DNA from 3 places in the Lysinibacillus sp. FSL R7-0073 genome. Region 1 is predicted to be linked to each of the others. Evidence: riboswitches for the same ligand, from Rfam matches in the RefSeq annotation. Region 1 holds a riboswitch; each other region holds the start of a gene.
The links. A riboswitch is a leader RNA that binds a small molecule or an ion and turns the genes downstream of it on or off. The one in region 1 is predicted to bind S-adenosylmethionine.
Positions count from the first base shown of each region.

Region 2: linked by a shared signal. The riboswitch ahead of MKY88_RS08325 (YezD family protein) and the one ahead of metA (homoserine O-acetyltransferase MetA) in region 1 are both predicted to bind S-adenosylmethionine.
Region 3: linked by a shared signal. The riboswitch ahead of MKY88_RS19255 (methionine ABC transporter ATP-binding protein) and the one ahead of metA (homoserine O-acetyltransferase MetA) in region 1 are both predicted to bind S-adenosylmethionine.

Region 1 covers NZ_JBBPAS010000001.1:2,550,879-2,559,114, forward strand. Annotated here, with positions in the region: gene MKY88_RS12585 (GerAB/ArcD/ProY family transporter) at 1-341, shown strand, start outside; gene metA (homoserine O-acetyltransferase MetA) at 397-1,332, opposite strand; SAM riboswitch class I at 1,431-1,540, opposite strand; gene MKY88_RS12595 (nucleotide excision repair endonuclease) at 1,743-2,114, shown strand; gene MKY88_RS12600 (hypothetical protein) at 2,201-2,530, opposite strand; gene MKY88_RS12605 (TrmB family transcriptional regulator) at 2,552-3,334, opposite strand; gene MKY88_RS12610 (TSUP family transporter) at 3,461-4,231, shown strand; gene panF (sodium/pantothenate symporter) at 4,276-5,721, opposite strand; gene MKY88_RS12620 (YhdT family protein) at 5,721-5,984, opposite strand; gene MKY88_RS12625 (class I adenylate-forming enzyme family protein) at 6,306-7,784, opposite strand; gene fabG (3-oxoacyl-ACP reductase FabG) at 7,800-8,236, opposite strand, start outside.
Region 2 covers NZ_JBBPAS010000001.1:1,746,211-1,754,446, reverse strand. Annotated here, with positions in the region: gene MKY88_RS08345 (formate--tetrahydrofolate ligase) at 1-827, opposite strand, end outside; gene MKY88_RS08340 (cold-shock protein) at 1,041-1,241, shown strand; gene MKY88_RS08335 (VOC family protein) at 1,346-2,131, opposite strand; gene MKY88_RS08330 (flavin reductase family protein) at 2,290-2,775, shown strand; gene MKY88_RS08325 (YezD family protein) at 2,859-3,014, opposite strand; SAM riboswitch class I at 3,084-3,178, opposite strand; gene MKY88_RS08320 (DUF418 domain-containing protein) at 3,349-4,443, opposite strand; gene MKY88_RS08315 (TetR/AcrR family transcriptional regulator) at 4,427-5,029, opposite strand; gene MKY88_RS08310 (phosphopantothenoylcysteine decarboxylase domain-containing protein) at 5,132-5,806, opposite strand; gene MKY88_RS08305 (LysR family transcriptional regulator) at 5,881-6,759, opposite strand; gene MKY88_RS08300 (DMT family transporter) at 6,894-7,793, shown strand; gene MKY88_RS08295 (general stress protein) at 7,951-8,236, opposite strand, start outside.
Region 3 covers NZ_JBBPAS010000001.1:3,823,564-3,831,799, reverse strand. Annotated here, with positions in the region: gene MKY88_RS19290 (3-hydroxyacyl-CoA dehydrogenase/enoyl-CoA hydratase family protein) at 1-1,224, shown strand, start outside; gene MKY88_RS19285 (acetyl-CoA C-acetyltransferase) at 1,273-2,445, shown strand; gene MKY88_RS19280 (acyl-CoA dehydrogenase family protein) at 2,687-4,471, shown strand; gene MKY88_RS19275 (arsenate reductase family protein) at 4,655-5,011, shown strand; gene gcvH (glycine cleavage system protein GcvH) at 5,093-5,473, shown strand; gene MKY88_RS19265 (hypothetical protein) at 5,566-5,907, shown strand; gene MKY88_RS19260 (thioredoxin family protein) at 5,923-6,234, shown strand; SAM riboswitch class I at 6,291-6,394, shown strand; gene MKY88_RS19255 (methionine ABC transporter ATP-binding protein) at 6,478-7,506, shown strand; gene MKY88_RS19250 (methionine ABC transporter permease) at 7,496-8,164, shown strand; gene MKY88_RS19245 (MetQ/NlpA family ABC transporter substrate-binding protein) at 8,231-8,236, shown strand, end outside.

The sequences.
Region 1 (8,236 bases):
TAGATTCCAATCAAGGCAATCAGGCGAAACCGGATAATATGGATTCCAATCAGGATAATCAGACGAAAGCTGTTAATACCGATTCCAATCAGGATAATCAGGCGAAAGCTGCGACTGTGGACTTCAATCAAGATAATCAGACTAACAATGCTAATACAGATAGCACTCAGGATGATCAGGAAAAAACAGATAATCCAGTTTCTACTCAAAACAATCAAGATAAATCTGCTACGACGAATTCCAACCAAGTGATTCAGTCTGAAGCTGGCAACGCTACATCCAAACAGGACGATCAGGCGACACCAGATAAAACGAGTTCTGACAAGAAAAATCTAGAATAACAAAGTCTAATTCCTTCAGCTGCTTAGAGAAGAAATTAGACTTTTCCATTGTTATTTAAATATGATATTCAATTTCGTCCACAAAATCCCATTCATATGGTGTCTCTTGGTATACGTAGTAGTTCAACCAGTTGGAGAACAATAAATGCGTATGGGCACGCCATGTATTCATCGGTGCCTTTGCCGGATCATCATTTGGGAAGTAGTTTACTGGAACGTCTATATGGATGCCTTTGGCAACATCGCGACTGTATTCATCGGCTAATGTTGTCGCATCATATTCTAAATGACCTGTAATCATAATGTTTTTATTATCTTTAGATTGCACGATAAATACACCCGCATCCTCTGAATAGGATAATAAGCGTAACTCTGGGTGATTGCGAACCTCGTCAATTGAGACAGATGTATAGCGAGAATGAGGGGCTGTAAATAAATCACTAAAGCCTCGTACTAAATCCACTGTTAAATCAGTAATCACATGAGAATAAACGCCGGAGCATTTGGCAGAAAGCTCGACCTTTCCAATCCCATAATGATGATATAACGCAGCCTGTGCCCCCCAACATATATGTAGCACAGATGTCACATTCTTTTTAGACCAATCCATAATTTCAGAAATTTCCTGCCAATAGTTAACCTCTTCAAACGGCATTTTTTCTACTGGTGCGCCAGTAATAATCATACCATCATAGCGTCGATGACGAATTTGGTTAAACGTTGTGTAGAATAATTGTAAATGAGATTTACTCACATTTTTAGATTCATGAGTAGCCGTGTTTAAAAAAGTAATATTCACCTGTAAGGGTGTATTTCCCAGTAATCGTAGTAATTGTAGCTCAGTTTTTTCTTTTTCGGGCATCAAATTTAAGATTAATATATTTAATGGACGTATTTGCTGTGTTCTCGCACGGTCCTCTTCCATTACGAAGATTTTTTCCTCACGTAAATGTTCTCCAGCAGGTAAATTTTTCGGAATATTAATTGGCATCTGGCGTTCCCCTCTCTTTTTTTGCTCCTTTTTCTAAAAATTAAAAAATCCTCCACATTCCATATGAGATAGAATGAGAAGGATTTTTTTCACGTTCACTCTTATCTCTCAAAGGAAAAACCTTTGCTGGAATTAGCACCTTTCTAACACTTGTTAGAGGTTGCTGAAGCGTCATCGGGCCAAATCCCTCTGCTTCTCTTGATAAGATTATTTAATTATCTTGAATTGTAACATGGACTAGTTAGAATATCAATAATTCATAGAATATTTTGTTATTCCTATGCATGTTCTCCATTCATTTGTTAAACACTAAGCTTGCTGTATATGGTTATTCCACATGAAATTTTATGGTAAACATGCCGCTATTATGTTACCATATATCTTTAGTAATAGAGAGGAACGTGAATACTTTGATTAATATTGAATTTCCAAAACCAGATGTAGTCATTCGCCAACGCGAACAAGATGTAAAACCAGGTGATGTCCCAATTACACCATACTTTGGTTTCATCGACTTCCACAAAATCACACGTGATAAAGGCGGCATTTTCTTATTCTATAATGAAAAGAATGAGCTATTGTTTGTCGGCAAAGCACGTAAAATTCGCCAACGCATTAAAAAACATTTTGAAGACAATGTATCTCCGATGAAAAACTATCGTGACGAGGTCTTCAAAATTGAAGTCTATGAAGTAGAAGATCCTATGGAACGTGAAATTTATGAAACGTATGCGATTAATACGTTCCGCTCCAAATACAATGTAGATAAAGTATTTTATTAATATCAATAAAAACCGAAATCTCTTTTTTAGAGATTTCGGTTTTTTATTACATCATGGTAATACGATCTATCGGCATGCTTTTTCCGTTAATATATAAGCTCCGGGCTTTTGTTGATAGCATAGACATACGGTTGAGCTTCTTTCTTTTGCTCGCTTCCTTCCTTGAAATGAATGACTAACCGATCTTCATTTGCTGCCGCGCTTGCTAGCACATTTCCTTTCGAAAACATGACAAGATAGTACGTCACGTTATCTTCATACAATAACTGAATTCTGTCTTTAGCTATAATATGTTGTTGGATATGGTCAGGAACGATTGTTAACTCCTGAATCTTAGGAGAAACCGGCAGCGGTGCAGAATCACATCCGCCAATTAAAAATAAACAAAATAATACTGGCAACATCCATTTTTTCAAGATGCTCCCCTTCCCTTATAGCTACTCTAAGAAAAATGCTTTACGTTCTTTAGCAATCCAGTCCTCAAGCTCTTTATCATCACGCTTCACTAGTCGATTGATAAGAACATCATGCCAAATATAATCCTCTAATAAATAAATATGCACTGGATCATTCGTTATAAAAGCTGTTTCCTGGTTCGACGGCGAGTGACCATAAATCATTTCTTGTCCATCAACCGATAAAATAAACCAATGAGGTGTAGAAGTCTTTCTCGTATAGTGAGTGGCTCTGTGCTGATCGATAGATGCCAGATGTTCTCCGACATATAAGGTAATGCCATGCACCTCCAAATGCTGTGATACCTCTTCGATATCCTCGCGTAAGGCATCGTACATATCCTCCCACATCGATAGGATAACTTTTGTCTCTGCTTTTTTTAATAAGGTTTGACAATAATTGAGGATCGTCTGCTTCCCTTTTAGCATTAACACTTTAGGTTCCGCTTCTTGTTCTTTCGTTTCTAATTTTTCTAATTGATCACTAATCGACGTAAAATTCGATTGCCAGCGCTGTTGAATTTGCTGCAAAAACATCTCGACAGGAATGGAAGAATACGTCGTTTGATCCGCCGTTTCCTCTTTCAAAACGAATCCCTTCTCAACAAGACCATTTAATATGTCATAGATTCTAGCTCTTGGAATTCCAGAGTTTTTGCTAACTTGGTAGGCACTGACATGACTATTTTGTACGAGCGCTGTATAGGCCTTTGCCTCATATTCTGTCAATCCCAGTTCTTTTAATTGGGCGATTAATTCATTCATATCATCCCTCCATATTTTTATTATAGGCTACTGTTGTGAACATTTGCCAATGAAAAAATTAGACTTTACAGCACCGAATAAATTAGTTACTATTTCAGTAGTAACTAATTAAGAAGAGGTGTAAACATGGTTTTCGATGTGGATGTACATATTTTAATACTATTAATTTCCTTTGGATTTCTGGCGGCATTTATAGATTCAGTAGTTGGAGGTGGCGGTTTAATTTCCTTACCAGCCTTATTGTTTGTTGGCTTAAATCCCGCCGCTGCTGTAGCAACCAATAAATTAGCAGGCGCGATGGGCTCACTCACTTCGTCCATTTCTTTTTACCGTTCTGGTCAGCTTGAAATTCGATCTGTCCTGAAATATTTCCCTCTCGCCTTCATTGGATCATTATGTGGGGCATGGACTGTTCATTTAATTAACCCAGCCCTATTAAAACCATTAATGCTTATCATGCTGGCAGCTGTTGGGATTTATACGATCTTTAAAAAGGATTGGGGTGCTGTTTCAACGGTAAAAAATCTATCTAAAACCCACTTATTTTTATTTATGATGCTATTATTTGCTATTGGGTTTTATGATGGGTTTCTTGGTCCTGGAACGGGCTCTTTTTTAATCTTTAGCTTCTTGCTTGTTGGCTTTGATTTTTTAAAAGCGGCAGGAAATGCGAAATTTTTAAATCTAGCAAGTAATGTGGCAGGTGTTTGTATGTTTGCATACTTAGGTCAAATCCATTATGTATATGGTTTAGTCATGGGGGTAGCTCAAATTGGAGGGGCTATGCTTGGCTCTCGTATGGCCATTCAAAAAGGAAGCGGCTTTGTCCGTACGCTTTTTATCATTGTGACGATGACGCTCCTTGCAAAAAATGCCTACGATTATATGATTCATTAAATAAAAACAACGCCACAGTCGAAAATCTGCGGCGTTGTTTGACATTATATGAGGAAGTGCTCGTCCTTAAATTTATGACTAGTAGCAAGACTTACGATTACAAAAATAATGAAGGAAGCTACAATAGGAATCGTAACGGTATGCATACCGAAAGCGGTCGGATAGAACCGGTCGATGAAAATATACAAAGACATACCTGAAATCATTGACGAAATGGCGCCATATTTGTTTGCTTTCCTCCAGTATAATCCGAGTACTACCGTCCAAATAAAGACTGCCTCAAGTCCACCAAATGCAAATAAATTTAACCACACTAATAAATCAGGTGGATGGAGTGCAAAGATGACAACTGCTAAGCCAATGACCGTTGTCACAATAAAACTGGCACGCTTAATTTCAGCATCACTTGCCTGTGGCTTCATGTAATTTAAATAGATGTCTTTGACAACTGTAGAGCTTACTAGCATGAGCAGTGCATTGACAGTAGACATGGTAGCGGCCATTGGTGCTGCTAAGACAATCCCTGCTAAAAAAGGCGGCAGTACCTTTAATGTTAATAGTGGCATGACTTTATCACCAATATCGATGCCAGGTAGGACAGGTCGTGCTAACACACCAATTAGATGCATCCCAAACATGATTGTCCCGATGGCAATCGTGCCAATAATAATCGCTAAGTGCATACTTTTAGAATCCTTATAACTCATCGCACGCACGGCGATTTGCGGAAGTCCGACCACTCCTACACCAATTAATATCCAAAATGTCGAAACATACAGAGGCGTTAAATCCCCTTCTGCTCCAAATGGAGATACGAAATTCGGATTTTCTGCGACCAGCGAGGTCATAATTTTATCGATGCCTCCACCTGCAATAATAGTTCCGATTAATAAAATTACAGTTCCTATAACCATGATTGAGCCCTGTACAGTATCCGTTAAAGCAACTGCTCGGAATCCACCAATAATGACATACACTAAAACCGAAATCGCAAATATAAACAGTGCCGCCGTGTAATGTAAGCCTGTTAAAGACTCAATTAATCGGGCTCCTCCTACCCACTGTGCCATCATCGCTGAAAATAAAAAGACAATAATACTAATAGCAGACAGAATGACAATGACATGGCTTTTGTAGCGTTCTCGTAAAAAGTCGATAAGCGTAATAGCTTGGTAACGACGAGCAATAATAGCAAATTTTTTCCCTAAAATCATCAGGACAAAATAGCCCGCAGGTAGCTGTGCCATTGCGAGTAGCACCCAGCCGAGCCCCTTCGTATAAGCTACTCCTGGTCCTCCGATAAAGCTACTCGCACTACCATATGTAGCTATCATTGTCATCGCTAGGATAAATCCACCCATTTCTCGACCACCAAGGAAGTACTCCTGTAGAAACGAGTTAGAAGAGCGGACATGTTTATTGGCCCAGAAACCAATTCCAAAAATAATAATTAGAAATAATAGCAATGGAAATACAACTTGCCAATGCATTAGCGCTCCTCCTCCTCATCTTCAAATGGAACCTCTTTAAAGAAGAGCTTCATAACAATCCAGATGAGCAGGATCATAAAGCCTGTCCCTGCGATACAGCTATAGAAAAACCAAGCAGGAAAACCCAAAACATACGAATAATTTGCGGGATCCCCTGCACCTAGTCCATAAGCAAAGCCAAACCAAATCGCAAAGTTGACAAGGACTAATCCAATTCCAATAAGCGCCTCTCGATGCGCAATTTTAAAGCGTTGATCTTTCACAAGACAATCCCCCTAACCTACTCTATTTTACTGATATGTTGGTCTGATGGGAAGAGATGTGAAAAAATAAGCCGTAACAAGAACTAAACAACGATAAATGGGGGTTCTTGCACGATTACCAGTCTAAAAAGCGCAAAAACCCTCGCCTATTACATTAGACGAAGGTTATTTGAAAAGGTAATTTTTATTGGATCTTTCCCCAAACATATAAGGTTTCAACGCTAAAGAATTGTGCATGTTGAATAAAAATAATAGGTTCTCCTTTTAATGAGGCTATCTTTGATGGATCTGTCGATTCCGATAATAGAAACATGAACGCTTTTATTCACATGGCGTAGCATCTACAAGCATATGCAAAGCTTTTTTATCAATTTTTCCGACGCTTGTTTTCGGTAATTCCTCTAAGAAAAGGATTTGTTTAGGAATCTTATACCGCCCTAGCTGTTGATGGCACAGATCGTGGAGTTCATCTAAAATGGTCGCCACTTGATTGTGACAGACAATGAAAGCAGTCACGACCTCTCCCCAATAGTTGTCTGCCACGCCAATTACGGCAACCTCCTGTACATCAGGATGCTGTAACATACACTGTTCGACTTCCTGAGGATAAACATTTTCACCACCAGAGATGATCATTTCTTTTCTACGTCCAACAATAAAGAAATCGCCATCCTCATCCATCATAGCTAAATCGCCCGTCTTTAACCAACCATCTTGCATGATATTGGCCGTTTCGTGCTTGTTATTCCAATAGAAACGAAACATATGCTTACCTTTTACCAATAGCTCCCCCACTTCATGAGGAGCACAATTGTGTCCAGTCGGTTTGATGATTTTAGCTTCAATGAACTGCATGCTTTTCCCAACGGCTCCTTTTTTGGCATAGGCATCCTCGCGAGCAATGAAAAAGTTATTAGGTCCTGCCTCCGTCAAGCCGTAGCCCTCTTTAAAAAATAACCCCTTCCTATAAAATGCATCGTAAATTGGATGAGGACATGGGGCACCACCTGATAAAAATACTTTCATCGAAGGAAATTGATTTTCCTGAAAATATTTCGTGGCAATCATTGCTTGATACATCGTTGGGACAAAAAGCGAGATCGTTGTTTTATATTGGTTTGTAGCTCGCAGCGCTGCCTCCGCTTCGAATTTATCACCAATAATAACAGTCCCACCAGCCATCAGTAAGGGGATACAAAGCGCATTTAAGCCACCTGTATGAAACATGGGCATATAATTTAAAGTACGATCTTTGTCGTGCAAACCCCAGCTAATAATTGTATTCATGGCATTCCAATTGACTGACTCAAAGGATAACACGACCCCCTTTGGCCGACCTGTTGTCCCCCCTGTATAAATCATGAGCCAGGGATCGTCTACTTCCATAGGTTGCTTATTAACGCTCCCATTCTTCTCTTGTTGGATACTTTGAAGCGAAAACATTTTGTCTAACACGACTGGACAAGTATCCTCCTCTTCATACAATAAGATTGAAGGGGTAGCATCCTCCAAAATTTGGGTTAGTTCTTCCTTACTCAAACGCCAATTTAACGGCACATAAATGAGCCCGCGCAGCCCACAGGCAAAGAGAACAGCAAAAAGTTGAATATGATTTTTGGCAAATATTGCGACTCTACTTCCCTTCAGTAGCTGCTGACACTCGAAAAATTGACACCATTTACTGATTTCCTCACTTAATTGCTGATACGTCCATTGCTCTGCTGTAGCAAGATTAATCAATGCGATGTGGTGAGGTGTTAATGCAGCACGTTTTAAAATCCACGCTTGCTCAACAAACATGTAGTAAACCTCCCGTCACATCATAATGGCGCCATCCACATGAAGCGTATGACCATGGACGTAAGCGGCTTCATCAGATGCTAAAAACAAGTAAGCATTAGCAATATCGCGTGGTGTGCCTAAACGCTGCAATGGGACGATGGATCGCATTTGAGCAAGGATATTTTCAGGCATTTTCTTTACCATATCGGTTTCTGTAAAGCCAGGAGCAACCGCATTGACATTGATCCCTTTCCGACCTAATTCCTTTGCCCATGTTTTGGTCATACCTACAATCGCCGCTTTTGTGGCTGCATAATTCGTTTGACCAACATTGCCATAAACACCACTTACAGAGGATGTATTAATAATTTTGCCACCCCCAGCCGCAACCATATGAGGAATGACTTCCTGTGTACAGTGAAAAACGCCTGTCAAATTCACATCTAACACTTGTTGAAATTGATCCTCCG
Region 2 (8,236 bases), 800 kb from region 1:
AATGGACCACCATGTATAATAGCTGGTGTCCCTTCTAATGTTTGTACTAAGTTTGGCTTAAAGGCATCCTTCAATAATAATGTTAAGGCACCCTCTACCTGTAAATCACGCACAAAAACAGGCTCACGCTCAAATGTGTAGCCAATTACAATGCTAGCGATGCGCTCGCGTAAATCCTCAATGCTTGTTGCTAAACAGAACACTGCCATAATTTCGGAGGCAACCGTAATATCAAAGCCGTCTTCACGTGGCATGCCTTGAACAGGCCCTCCTAATCCTACAATCACTTTCCGTAATGAACGATCATTCAAGTCCATTACACGTTTCCAAATAATACGTCGTGGATCAATGTTTAAGACATTCCCTTGGTGGATATGATTATCAATAAATGCGGATAAAGCATTATTGGCTGTTGTTATCGCATGAAGGTCACCAGTGAAGTGTAAGTTAATATCCTCCATTGGTACTACCTGTGCATAGCCTCCGCCTGTTGCGCCACCTTTTACGCCCATTACTGGACCAAGAGATGGTTCACGTAAAGCTACCATCACTTTCTTATTTAATTGATGAAGGGCATCAGCTAGTCCTACAGTCACAGTCGACTTCCCTTCACCTGCTGGGGTTGGACTAATAGCTGACACTAATACAACCTTTGCGTCCTCACCTTGAGCTGTAATTTTTAATGGGTCAATCTTCGCTTTGTAGCGGCCATACTGCTCAAGTGCATCCTCTGGAATACCTGCAGCATTGGCAATTTCCGTAATAGGTTTGATCACTGCTTGACTCGCGATTTCTAAATCTGATAATGGTTGATTTTTCGTTGTCATTTGGCATCCTACTTTCTATGTTGGTCATTTCCATTATAGTCTTAATTGTGAAAAAAAAGAAAGTCAGATATGCTAGCATTCCGACAATCAATTGACATTTTTGTTCAATTCATGTATGTTCTAAGAGAAAATGCAATTTTTTCACATTTTATCATTGATAGCACGACTTTATTAACTTTATTTTACATTCAAGCGCATTGGAGGCGAATGCTTATGCAACATGGGATCGTAAAGTGGTTCAATAATGAAAAGGGTTATGGCTTTATTGAATGTGATGATGGAGAAGATGTATTTGTACATTTTACGGGCATCCAGGAGGAAGGCTTCCGTACACTTGAAGAAGGTCAAAAGGTTTCATTTGATGTTGTGGAAGGCAATCGCGGCCCGCAAGCATCAAATGTTGTAAAATTATAAGCTACAAAATAGTAAGTGGATGAAGTATTTGAAAATAGCTCAATCCGCTTTTTTACATGTTTGCACATAAAAATCCACTTCAACAATTGAAGTGGATTTTTAATTTATCTATTAATCCAATAAAAAGCACCTGGGCAAACTAATGTTTCCTTTGTTCGGTGTGGATCTTTCAGTGTTACACCGATTGGCCCTTCTTTTAAATGCCCAAGCGTCATGCTAGATGCTGCCGCCTCCTCATAAAAATCCAAGCGCATATTCGGTAGCTGTAGAGATATAAACTGCTCATGCTGCTCAAAATCGGGTAATTGTAATACCTTCTGCCAAAGCTGCACCGTTTCCTCCACATCCTTGACAAAAAACTGGATGGATTCCATTGTAATGGCTTGTTTTTCATCGATCGCGCCACTAGCCTTTAATTGAGCCAAACGTTCCTCATCGTCATCTGCCCATTCAATTAAGAATGGAAAATCCACTGAAAGGCCAGACATGCCAAAATGCAATAGCTTCCATTCAATTATCGTGCCGTCTGGTCTTGTGCGGCTACAAGCATCCGGACCATATACTTCATAGCCCAATGCACGCAATCGTTGACCCTCGTCTTCAATATTTTTAGTGCGCAAGGCAATTCGTGAAAATCCTTGGCGCTCATGATCACGTTTAAACGTATAATGTAGGGAATATGGGTACAGGGCCGCTTGCTCAAATAAATCACGATCATAAATAGCGATTTGTTCAATATAGCTTAAGCCAAAATAGCTTAGCGTATTGTAAGTCCCCCACATCGTGTGTTGACCACCGTTCACTGTATGGACATTTCGTTTATTGAAGAAAACCTTTATATTTTCCGGTGATTCTACTTGATGTACCAGATGATCAAAATATAAAGTCATGGCAATTCCCCTTTCTTTCCCCCATTAGCTTTACCTGGATGTGTAATTGATTTAATATTTACTTAAGAAAAGGAGTTACTATATGGTATGAAAAAAAGTGCAATTTACCTACTAACTCCGTTAACTAATTTATTACTAACTATAAAGAGGTGATTTGAATGACAGATCATGTAGCTGCTTTTAAATTGGCATTAGGTAACTATCCTACAGGTGTAACGGTTGTTACAGCATGTCATGAAACGAATCCAATTGGCTTAACAGTCAATTCTTTTGCATCTGTTTCCATTGACCCACTACTTATTTTATGGTCACTCGATAAAAAATCTCAGCTCTATCCTTACTTTATGAGTGCGGAAAAATTCGCTGTTAATATGTTAGCGAGTGATCAAGAGCATTTATGTACATTATTTGCAAGTAAAGTCCCGGATCGCTTTGCTCAAGCAAAATGGTCTATTTCTTCTTTAGGGCTACCGATTTTACATGATACAGCAGCTATTTTACAATGTAAATCATTTCAGCAGATAGATGCAGGTGATCACACTATTTTTATTGGGCAAGTGCTAGATATTACTAATACTCAAAAGGAACCGCTTCTCTATCATCGCCGTCATATCGGTCAGATTCCAAAAAGCTTTTATAGCTAATGCCATAAAAAAAGGGCCACTTGTAAGCAACGGAAATCATGCTTATTGGTGGCCTTTTCACATCGTTCAACTGAAATGATCATTTATTTCTTCTGAGGAAATCTCTGCTTTTCAAGCCTATTAATTTGAACAATTACACCATCCTGAATCGTAATATGCACTTCACCAAATTCAAGATTTTGAATGGCCTTTGCAATAGCCTCTAACTTCTTATCTTCTACCTTTGCCGACTGAGCCATACGATACACCCCTTCTTTATCATCCTTGTTGTACAAAAGAGGCCAATGCATCAAGCTGATTGATAGCCCCTCCTATCTCTCAGATACATCTGTTGGAATTGGCACCTATTTTTCGGTTGCCGTGGCTTCATTGGGCCAAGTCCCTCCACCTATCTTGATAAGAGTACTGCGTTTCTTGAAAATAATTCTATAATTCTGTTATACGATTGTCAATATAAAATATTAGAAAACCTAGCTGAATACTTTGTAATGATTATTTTTGATTAGAAAACTATCTATATCTAAAGTATTTTATGCCTAATCAGTGAGAAATAGATGGCTATCCATTAATTTATTACGAACTCCATTTCCTCATCATGAATTCAAGAGGACCTCGACGATGTTTAGCTCTCCACCATACAGAAACAAACACACATCCTAAAAAGTAACAGCAGGCGTATAGCATGGAAAAAGCAAGCGTTTGATTCTCCAACTTTTGGCAAACAATTAATATTCCAATCCCAATAAAAACATGGCCAACATAATGCGTTAAAGACATTTGTCCCGTTAAGATCAAAGCTTCAATCACTTTATTTTTAGATGTCTCAACAAGATAGATGGAGCCTACGATAAGGACAATAGCTGAAGCCGAATTAGATAGAACATACATCATATTCGGGGGAATCGGTCCCGTATCAAATAAATACAATGCACTCTCTACATCTAATAAATGGATCGTTGTCATCTTAATAAATATCGTTGAAAAAGTCTCCGTCATTATGACTAGCAATAAACCAGTCACAAATAGGATTTTTCTTAATGTACGATTTGTTAAATCAAATGTGCCGATTAACATGCCCATCAGAAAGAAACAAACCCAGGGGAATAGTGGGTGATAGCCATTAAACATCAAATTTCTTATAAATCCTGCTGGTGTCCAAAAATCCAGATACTCTAGTAATATATATGTTGGATGCCAACCAGCAAGGTAATTAAATTGAATTTGAAGCCATTGTGAAAGGATGAGGATGACACCGATTATGAACATCATCCATTTCTTAGATTGGGCAATCAAACATGCGGCAACAAACATATACACGCCATAATAATGTAATATATCTCCTGTCCAACCGACCGCATATAGTACTATCCCTATCACGAATAACAAAAATGACCTCTTCCACAAAGTAAGTCGATTCTCGCGAAGAAGCATTGGGTCCTTAGTCTCTCTAGCGTGACGAGTCATTAAAGCTGTCCCTATTCCTGCTAGCATGACAAATACGGCCGAGGCACGCCCCTCAAACATATTTTGTAAAGCAATCAACCATGTTGAACCATTCGTTGTAGAACCCGTTACGACACCAAAATTGACAATAAACATACCAAGCATAGCGAGAGCTCTTGCAAAATCAAGACCTTCAATGCGCCGATCATCATTTCTTTTTGTCATCTTTGCCCCCTTGGATAACGCTATGTACAGCCTCCTTCCAAATAGCTCTATAGTTCAATTGGTTACCTGTTAACATGAAATTACCGATATTATCATAGACCAAGGCTAGCATCTGTGCCTTTGCTTCTATATTGGGAGTATCCTCTAGAACTCCTAGCCGCACGCCCCATTGTAGGACTTCAACAAAGCTTGTTAAAAAGCTTGTTTCTAGCTCTACTAATTGTTTCTTATAGCTTTCATCGCGAGCTGCTAAAAGTACATATTGGTTAAATATTTTATTAAAATAAGGATCCTTGCCCTGCGCCTCAATAGACTTATAGCCCAGCTCGAGTAATTCCTCCTTGAAATTAACAGGAGAAAGCTCTTTATAATCCACAGCGACATCCTGTTCAATTACTTTATACAGTTCATCAAATAAGTAGGCGATTAATTGATCCTTTGATTGAAAATAATAATAAATGGCTGGTTTTGATATACCAACCTCTGCAGCAATCATGGCTAAGCTAGTTTTTTCAAACCCTTTTTCTGCAAACATCACATAAGCAACTTCTATAATCTTTTGAAAAGTTTGTTCTTTATTCCCCATCATAACCCTCCTTTTTTACCGACCGTTAAGTAAATATTAAATGATACTCAACTTTTAGACAAGAAAAAACTGTGTAGAACTATTTCTCTACACAGTTCACATTTATTGATGTTGTAAATACATCATTAAAGCTTCGGCTGTTTTTTGCTTGCCCATTACTTTCATAGGCTGTCCATCAGCAGGTACAATCCAATGGGGCTCGTCCCCGCCATATAAAGATTGAGAGCTATTTGCCACCATCAATTGAGCATGAGCTGTTTCCATTCGCAGTCGTGCACGTGCTAATAAAAACTCCTCATCATCGGTCGCTTCTAGCTTAAACCCTACTAACGTTACATTTGGCTGCCAGCCCTTAATTTGCCCTAAGACTTTTGGCGCCTTTTTAAAATGAATAATAGGTGGCTCATCGGAAGGCATTTTCCCCGCTTCCTCCATCAAGTTCCCTGATTGATCATATACTTTATCAATGACCCAATCGGAGCCAGCCGCAGCCATAATAACGATATCAACAAATTCATGTTGGACAGCATGACGAACTTTTTCTCCTAAATCCTCAATACCTTCAAATTTAATCAATTTCATTTGATTGTGATTCACTGGAAGCTGTGCAAAATAACCATGCATATATACTACATTAGCACCAGCAGCGAGTGCCGCCTCCGCTAAATAACAGCCCATTGTCCCTTTCGATAAATTCGTATGCCCTCGTACACGATCCCATTTTTCAAGTGTTCCCCCACTTGTAATGAGTACGGTTTTACCTTGTAATGTCCCCATCCACTCACCTATTTTCTAAAATATATACACCTACTATTTTACCGTAATGGAAGGATAGGCTTCAATAGATTCCATCATAGTGCATTTTTTTGTTCCATCAGCCATGCACTTAAAATTTCCGCAAATTTCTTCGTTACAGGTGATGCATTATGCTTCATCGCAATTCCAATCGTACGGTAGGCACCTTGCTTCAGAGGAATTGCTCTTAATGTAGGCGGCAAATTCTGAATGACCAATTGGGGTAAAATACTAATCCCTAGTTGATGAGAAATCATGGAAACAATGCCGACCTCCTCTGAAAGCTCAAAGCGAATATTTGGCTTCACATGATATTGTTCCAACAAAACTTTGACATCATTTGTCCCTTTATAGGATGTCATAATAAAAGGCATATCTTCCAAATCAATAATATCTATCTCTGACTTATTAAATAGTGGGCTTTGATCTGAAACGATACATAATAAAGGATCTTGTTGTAATTCCGTATATTGATATTGCTCAGATTTTTGACCATTTAAAAATCCTGCTTCTATTGCTCCACTAAGTAGCCATTGTTCAATTTCATAATAATCACCCTCGCGTAATTCCACCTGAATTCCAGGAAACTGATTATCCATAATCCTAATAATTTCTGGCATCCAATTAGAAGATATACTTGAAATAACGCCAATACGCACGTTTCCTCTTGTTACTCCATGAATATGTGCTGCCTCTTGTTGCAATAATTCCTGTGCGTCTAAAACCTGACGCATCGCCCTTAGCATGGTTTGCCCCTCACTTGTCAGTGTGACACCCACTCTACTTCGATGTATGAGCGCAAATCCAAATTCTTTTTCTAAACTTGACACAGCGTGACTGACAGCAGACTGAGTTAGACCTAGTGCATCTGCTGCTTTTGTAAAGCTTGCTACCTCTGCTACCTTTGTTAAAATCTCATATTTCACTAAGCTCATCAGCATTACCTCTACATACATGAATTTTTTTAATCCTAATCATTATAAACATTCGTTTTACTAATCTCAACACAAGATATATAGTAATTTTTAGTATAAAAACTGTTTTAGTACACAGATGGTAGGTGAACATAATGAGTATCCAAGGAAAAGCAAATGTATTAATGGTTATTGTCACAATGTTTTGGGGACTATCTTATACCTTTATGGTCATGGGGCTTGAAACATTGGCTGTTTATAATGTGGTGGCTTTGCGTTGTATCATTGCATTTTTAGTAGCAGGGCTTATTTTTTATAAACGGATGATTAAGGTAAATGGTAAGACTTTAAAATATGCAGCTATCCAAGGATTTTTATTATTTATTGTGTTCGCATTAAGCTTATTTGGCTTACAGTCCACTTCAGTTTCAAATGCAGGCTTCATTTTAAGCCTAACGGTTGTATTAGTGCCGATTTTCAGTAGCTTTATTGATAAAAGATTACCCTCCAGAGCTGTCAGCTTTGCGATTATTTGTACCATGATTGGTATTACAGTGTTAACGGCGCAAGGTTCGTTCTCCTTCCATAAAGGAGATTTGTTAGTAGCAATTGCTGCGCTATGCTATTCTATTTATTTACTTTTAAACAGTTCATTTACACGGAATGTGGAGTCCATTTCATATGGTATTTACCAACTAGGCTTCGCTGGCATTTATGCGCTGATCTTAACTTTATTATTTGAAACACCTACGTTACCAAATAATACGACATCTTGGATTGCTATTTTAGGACTTGGAATCATTTGTAGTGCGTTTTGTTTCGTTGGTCAAACTGTTGCACAACAGTATACTTCTGCTACACATACAGGTCTTATTTTTTCCCTAGAACCTATATTTGCAGCGATGTTTGCGATGATGTTCATCGGTGAAGGATTGACAGTGAAACTCGTTATTGGTGGTAGCTTTATTTTGATTGGTAATTTATTTGCCCAATTAGAGCATTTCCATGTATTGCGCTTTATTAAAAAAGATGCTCCAGAAAAAGTAATTCATTAAAAGAGGCTGGGACAGAACTCGATTATTTTGAAAATAGCGAAAATGATTAATAATTTCTCCACCTCACTGATTTAAATATTCTTTCCTAAATTAAAAAAATGCTAGACCAAATGTATTTTGGTCTAGCATTTTTTCTTTTTGTCTCAGCCTTTTCTCTTTATAAAAATCTTCTAAGTTGCTCAGCCTCATTCATGCGCTCTTGTCTTAAACGCTCTTCCTGCTCAGCAGCTGTTTCCGGGTGTTGTGATTGTAGGGTATCATAATCATCATCCCGTTCTGCAAATAATACGATACTACCCTGCTCTACAAGATGAGCATAGTAAGCGATTTGCCCTTCGGAAAGATTAAAGCGTTTTAAGCCTTCTGTTACAGCTGAATCACCTGTAAACCAAGATTTAAATTGGTCCACCCAGTTACCAGCCTCATGTGTGTGGACATCATCA
Region 3 (8,236 bases), 1.3 Mb from region 1:
GCGATGAAATGGGGCTTTGGCTGGCAACAAGGACCATTTGAAATTTGGGATGCTATTGGCGTGAAAGAAGCTGTAACAAAAATGGAGGCAGAAGGTCGAGAAGTACCTGCCTTTGTAAAAGAGATGTTAGCAAATGGGTTTGAAACTTTCTATTCAGATATCGATGGTGACTTGGCTTACTATAATGGTTCGGAGTATATCAAAGTGCCTGCTAATGAAAAGGAAATTGATTTAAAACGGTATAAGAAAAAACATGGCGTAATTAAATCTAATACAGGTGCTAGTTTAATAGACTTAGGTGATGGAGTTGCATTATTAGAATTCCATTCCCAGTCGAATGCTATTGGTTTAGATATTATTCAAATGATCAACTTTGCAATCGACGAGGTAGAAGCTAATTATAAGGGCTTAGTTATTGGAAACCAGGGGAAAAACTTCTGTGTTGGAGCAAATCTAGGAATGATTTTAGTCGAGGCGCAGGATGATAATATCTTTGAACTAGATTTTGTCATTAAGGCATTCCAAGATGCGATGCAAAAAATTAAATATTCACGTAAGCCAGTTGTGGCAGCACCGTTTGCGATGACATTAGGTGGCGGTGCAGAGGTTTGTTTACCTGCTGCACATATCCAGGCAACGATGGAAACATATATGGGATTAGTGGAAGTAGGCGTTGGGTTAATTCCGGGCGGCGGAGGTAATAAAGCGCTTTATCAAAAATTCCTAAAGGGCCTACCAAATGGTGTTGAGATAGACTATCAACATATTGCAAATAAAGTATTTGAAACAATTGCGATGGCGAAGGTTTCAACATCTGGTGAGGAAGCACGTGAAAATAACTTCTTAAACTTCGCAGATGGGATTTCTGTTAACCAAGATCATCAATTATATGACGCGAAGCAAGCGGCTTTGGCACTTTACGAAGCAGGCTATCAACCACCTGTGCCAACAAAAGTTCCTGTGGTTGGTGCATCAGGCTACGGTACATTACTCATTGGTGCGCAAGGTATGTATGAGTCAGGCTTTATCAGTAAGCATGATTTGAAAATTGCTAAAAAGCTAGCTTATGTTATTGCGGGTGGTAAGGTTCCATATGGCACATTAGTCGATGAACAGTATCTATTAAACTTAGAGCGTGAGGCATTCCTTAGCCTTGTTGCTGATCCACTTTCACAGCAAAGAATGCAACATATGCTGTTAAAGGGGAAACCACTTCGTAACTAATGGACGAAATAGACAAAACTTGCACATGAAACAAAGGGGGATTATACGATGCGTGAAGCCGTTATTGTAGCAGGAGCACGAACTCCAATTGGAAAAGCAAAAAAAGGTTCTTTAGCAACAGTAAGACCAGATGACTTTGGTGCTGCCGTTGTCAAAGAAACATTAAAAAGAGCAGGCTATGAGGGACCGATAGATGATCTAATTTTAGGCTGTGCTATGCCAGAAGCAGAACAAGGGATGAATGTAGCTCGTAGTATCGGTGCACTTGCCGGATTACCAGATACAACTCCGGCTCTAACAATTAATAGATTTTGCTCTTCAGGTCTACAGGCGATTGCCTATGCAGCTGAACGAATTATGCTAGGGCATTCAAAGGCCATTCTTGCTGGTGGAGTAGAGTCAATGAGTATGGTGCCAATGGTGGGGAACACACCCCGCTTAAATCCAACATTAGCTGAAACAGCTCCACAATATTATATGGGAATGGGGCATACAGCTGAGGAAGTAGCTCGACAGTACAATGTAAGTCGAGAAGATCAAGATGCTTTTGCTGTTCGCTCACATGAACTTGCTGAAAAGGCGATCAAAGAAGGTAAATTTAATGATGAGATTGTACCAATAGAAGTGGAACAACATTATGTTGACGAGAACAATAAGCCACAAGTGAAAAAATTCACTTTCAGCATGGATGAAGGTGTCCGTCCTGGTACATCGGTTGAAGGCTTAGCGAAACTTCGTCCAGCTTTCCATGTGAAAGGGAGTGTGACAGCAGGGAACGCTTCTCAAACTTCCGATGGTGCAGCAGCTGTATTGGTGATGGATCGTGAAGAGGCTGTCAAGCAAGGTTTAACACCAATGGCAAAATTCCTAGGCTTTGCAGTAGGTGGTGTACCACCTGAAGTAATGGGAATTGGTCCAATTGTGGCGGTACCGAAAGCATTAGAAATAGCAGGTTTATCAGTAGATGCTATTGATCTATGGGAAATCAATGAAGCATTTGCATCCCAATCTTTACAGGTTGTTCGTCATTTAGGCATTGACCAAGATAAGGTCAATGTGAATGGTGGAGCTATCGCATTAGGACATCCACTTGGTGCAACGGGTGCTATTTTAACACTAAAACTTATTCATGAATTAAAGCGTCAAGGCAAAAAATATGGTGTAGTAACTATGTGTATTGGTGGCGGCATGGGGGCTGCTGGAGTATTTGAAATTCTATAATTTTCACTAGATCAGCTTGAGGTGTACTGTTTCCGGTTGCCTCCGAGCATGTATATTTCAAGCTTTTCTATATATGTTTGTCTTTACTCAGCAAGAGGTTTGTAGTGTAAGAAATCTTCTCTATATGGTTGGAGAAGATGCTGAATAAAGATTAAGCCTCTAGCAAATATCACAGATTTGGAAGAGGCATCATTCAATAGGGGATTAGACTATCAAAATAGATATATTGGGAGGAATTTATATGACTGAAAAAACAACGGATTTCATTAAAGGCGGCGGATTTTTAATTGAAGATGTGGAATTAGATCGTGTGTTTACACCAGAAGATTTCACTGACGAGCATAAAATGATTGCCAAAACAACAGAAGAATATGTAGCAAATGAAGTTTTACCTGTAGTTGAAAATTTAGAGCACCACGAATTTGAGCATTCAGTACGTCTCCTTAAAAGTGCTGGTGAATTAGGCTTGCTAGGAGCAGATGTTCCTGAAGAATACGAAGGACTAGGCTTAGATAAAGTTTCTTCAGCATTAATTGCAGAAAAAATGTCTGTAGCAGGTGGTTTCTCCATCACCCATGGTGCACACGTTGGAATTGGCTCATTACCAATCGTGCTATTCGGTGACGAAGATCAAAAGAAAAAATATTTACCTAAGCTTGCTTCAGGTGAATTAATTGCTGCTTATGCATTAACAGAGCCGGGATCAGGCTCAGATGCTTTAGGGGCAAAAACAACTGCGAAACTAAACGATGCAGGCACACATTATATTTTAAATGGTGAAAAGCAATGGATTACAAATGCGGGCTTTGCAGATGTATTTGTTGTTTACGCTAAAATTGATGGCGACAAGTTCTCTGCCTTTATTGTGGAACGTGCATTCAATGGTGTTTCAGTGGGTCCTGAAGAGAAGAAAATGGGGATTAAATCCTCATCTACTCGTACACTAGTGTTAGAAGATGCAGAAGTGCCAGTAGAAAATTTATTAGGCGAAATTGGTCGTGGGCATGTCATTGCCTTCAATATTTTAAATATCGGTCGCTATAAACTTGGGGTTGGAACAATTGGTGGATCAAAACGTGCTTTTGAGTTAGCGGTACAATATACAAACCAACGTCAGCAATTTAAAACAAAGCTTTCTGACTTCAACCTTACAAAAGAAAAATTATCAACGATGGCTTCTCAATTGTATGCATCCGAATCATTAAACTATCGTACTGTTGGTTTATTTGAAGATCGTTTAAGCCAGCTAAGTCCAGAGGAGCAAAAGGAAGGAAAAGTGATTGCAGGTGCTATCGCTGAGTATGCGATTGAATGCTCAATTGCTAAAGTATTTGGATCAGAAACATTAGATTATATTGCAGATGAAGCGGTACAGTTACACGGCGGTTATGGCTTCATGGCTGAATATGAGGTAGAGCGTATTTACCGTGATTCTCGTATTAATCGAATTTTTGAAGGTACAAATGAAATTAATCGCATGATTGTACCAGGTACATTTATGAAAAAGGCACTAAAAGGTGAGCTGCCATTATTACATGTTGCGCAAAATCTACAGCAAGAGCTTCTGATGTTAATGCCGGAGGATATCGGTACAGAGCCACTAGCTCAGGAAAAATACTTAGTGAAAAATGCCAAGAAGATTGCTGTATTAGCGGCAGGCTTAGCAGCACAACGCTTTGGTGCGAAGTTAGATCAAGAGCAAGAAGTTTTAGTGAATATTGCTAATATCGCTAATCAATTATTTGCAATGGAATCAGCTGTATTACGTACAGAAAAAGCGATTGCTCGTGATGGCGTTGAAAAAGCACATCAAAAATTGCTATACACTCAAATTTTCTGCCAAGAAGCATTTGCTGAAATCGAAAAAGAAGCAAAAGATACAATTCTTGCGTCCGCAGATGGTGATGCAGCACGTATGACTTTATCTGCATTACGGAAATTAACGCGTAACAATCCATACAACCTAATTACGAAGAAACGTGAAGCATCTGTGAAATTAATTGAAGCAGAAAAATATATCGTTTAATCGTATGAAAAACGCTAGCTATCCGTAAATGGGTAGCTAGTTTTTTTTGTTCCAGATAAATTTGTGAAAGTAACGGATAAAAATACAAAACCGATGGATAGACTTACGTAAATGAGCGAAGTTCCACCATTCTAAATGATTATGATGGTATACTACAGAAAAAGAGAGCAGAGGAGCATTTTTATGACGATTCAATTTTTCCATTATCCAAAATGTACAACATGTAAAAAAGCACAAAAGTGGTTAAATGATCATGACGTTTCCTATGAAGAGGTACATATCGTAGAGCAGCCACCAACAAAGGATGAAATAACAGCTTTATGGCAAGCAAGTGAACTACCTTTGAAGAAGTTTTTTAATACTTCTGGCATGAAGTATCGTGACCTTGGTTTGAAGGACAAGCTAGCTGATATGACTGAGGAAGAACAGCTTGAGCTACTTGCTACGGATGGTATGTTAATAAAACGTCCCATCGTAACAGATGGAAAAAAAGTAACTTTAGGGTTTAAAGAATCCGATTTTGAGCAAGCTTGGTTATAACCGTTTTTATCCTTGTTTTTATAGGAGAAGTATGGCACACTGAAAGTGAATATATTACATAATTATGGAGGGGTTTTTTGCATGAGCACACCGAAAGACTTACGTTACTCTGAAGAGCATGAATGGGTAAAAGTAGAAGATGGAAAAGTACGTATCGGTATTACGCACTTCGCACAATCTGAATTAGGAGATATCGTTTTCGTTGAACTTCCACAAGTTGGCGATGAAATCAAAACAGATGATCCATTCGGTAGCGTAGAATCAGTAAAAACTGTTTCTGAATTGTATGCACCAATCTCAGGTACTGTAGTGGAAGTAAATGCAGATTTAGAAGATAGCCCAGAATTCGTAAATGAATCACCATATGAAAAAGCATGGATGATCGTCGTAGAGCCTGCTGATGCATCAGAAGTTGATAAACTTATGACAGCAGAACAATACGAAGAGATGACTGCAGAATAAGACAAGCCATAATCAAAAAAACGTCGGAAACTACCGGCGTTTTTTATTATATAATAATGTATAAGTGGGTATGTCTAAATGGAGGTGGCGTAATGTTCGATGGGAAATGCTTGATAGTAGAAGGACGCTCAGATAAGCTACAAATTGAGCCAATTTTGAACGAGAATGTTACAATACTATGTACGAATGGAACAATTGGAGTGCATCAATTAGAGGAGCTAATAGACCCCTATGAGGGCTACGAGCTATTTACTTTTTTTGATGCTGATACTTCAGGCGATAAGCTACGCGCTTTAATGGACAGACATTATCCGGAAGCAGAGCATTTACGTACAATGCCGACATATAAGGAAGTAGAAACGACACCAAGAAAAGTGTTAGCAATGATTTTACTGCGTGCGCATTTCTCAATCCATAATGAATATATTTTGTAAGGTTGCGTGAACTAAATGGAAGAATGGTCAAAAGAGCAGTGGGAGACGGCTTTACAGTCGGGAGAAAAAGCTGCGTTTTATTTATATACACAGATGTGTGGTACTTGTGCAGTGGCATCGAAAATGATGTCAATTGTAGAACAACTATTACCTCACCTAAAACTAGGGAAAGCAAATATTAATTTTTTGGAGCAAATTGCTATTGAACATCAAATTGAAAGCGTCCCTTGTTTACTTGTTTGTGATGGCGGCAAAGTGACAGAAAAGATTTATGCTTTTCAATCCGTACCATTTTTGTACGAATTGTTAAAAAAATCAATTGACTGAACTTTATTAGCGTGGTAAAGTAACAAATATATTACTAAAACATTAAATATATCGAACTCTTATGAAGAGCGGCGGAGGGAAGTGCCCTATGAAGCCCGGCAACCATCACATAGTGAAAAGGTGCCAAATCACCCAAAGATTTTTCTTTGAAAGATGAGAGAACGGTTCAACGTATAATACGTGACCCCTTCTACTTGTCTATGAGTGAAGGGGTTTTTTTATATAAGAAAAGGAGTATTCGCTATGATACAGCTTCAAAATATAACGAAGAAATACAAAACAGCAAATGGCGAATTAACGGCAGTCAAAGATGTTAACCTTACTATTAATAAGGGTGAAATTTTTGGCATTATCGGCTATAGTGGCGCTGGTAAAAGTACCATGATTCGTTTACTTAATGGTTTAGAGAAACCAACAGCAGGAACAGTAACGGTGAACAATCAAGAATTTTCATCGATTAAAGGTCAAAAGCTTAGAGCAGCTAGACAAAAGGTTAGTATGATTTTTCAACATTTTAACCTACTTTGGTCGCGAACAGTTGCAGAAAACATTGCCTTCCCATTAGAAATTGCAGGTGTATCAAAAGCTCAACGTGAGGCACGGGTGAAGGAATTGATAGCACTTGTTGGCTTAGAGGGTCGCGAGCAAGCATATCCATCGCAGCTGTCTGGTGGACAAAAGCAACGTGTAGGGATTGCACGAGCATTAGCAAATAATCCAGAGGTTTTACTATGTGATGAGGCAACATCTGCACTAGATCCTGAGACAACAGATGCCATTCTTGATTTACTGGTGGATATTAATGAACGTTTAGGGTTAACGATTGTCCTCATTACTCATGAAATGCATGTCATTCGCAAGATTTGTCATCGTGTAGCAGTGATGGAGGCAGGCGAAATTGTAGAGCGTGGAGAAGTATTGCAAGTTTTCCAGGCTCCTCAGGCTGCCATTACTAAGAAATTTGTAGCTCAAATTACAAATACAAAGGAAACACAGGATACAGTAGAACAAATCAAAGCAAATTATCCAACTGGACAACTTGTCAAATTGATTTTTGTTGGTGAAAAAACAGAACAGCCAGTTATTTCACATCTAGTAAAGCAATTCGATGTGGAAGTAAGCATTGTACACGGAAATATTTCACAAACGAAAAATGGTGCATATGGTACCCTCATTGTGCAAATTGACGGGTCCAAAGCAAACGTGACTGAAGCCTTAAGCTATTTAAATACAGTGGAAGTACAAACGGAGGTGATTGCAGATGCTAACTAATCTCTTTCCGAATGTAGACTGGGATAGCATGTGGCAGGCTACGTATGAAACATTATATATGACGGCCATTTCTACAGTTATTACATTTATTCTTGGGTTAGCCATTGGGATCGTCCTATTTTTAACAAGTCCGAATCAGTTATGGGCTAATAAAATTGTTAGCTTTTTAACAGGGTCGCTCGTTAACATATTCCGTTCTATCCCATTTATCGTGTTAATTATTTTATTAATTCCATTCACTAAGTTTTTACTAGGTACAATCCGTGGAGCTAATGCTGCTTTACCAGCTTTAATTATCGGTGCAGCTCCGTTCTATGCGCGTATGGTATTAATTGCGTTACGAGAAATTGATAAGGGTGTTATTGAAGCAGCTCGTTCAATGGGGGCTAAAACAGCCACAATTATTTGGAAAGTTCTGATCCCTGAATCCTTACCAGCACTTATTTCAGGTATTACAGTTACGGCTGTAGCACTTGTCGGTTATACAGCAATGGCAGGAATAATCGGTGCAGGGGGTCTTGGAAACTTAGCCTTCTTAGACGGATTCCAAAGAAATCGCCAAGATGTGACATTAATGGCAACTATTTTGATCTTAGTAATAGTCTTTATCATCCAATGGATTGGTGATTTCATTACAGAAAAAATTGATAAACGTTAATAAAACTGAGGTTATTCCGGTTCTTGCCGCTAACATATTTTTATCAAAATAAAAGGAGTGTCATAAATGAAA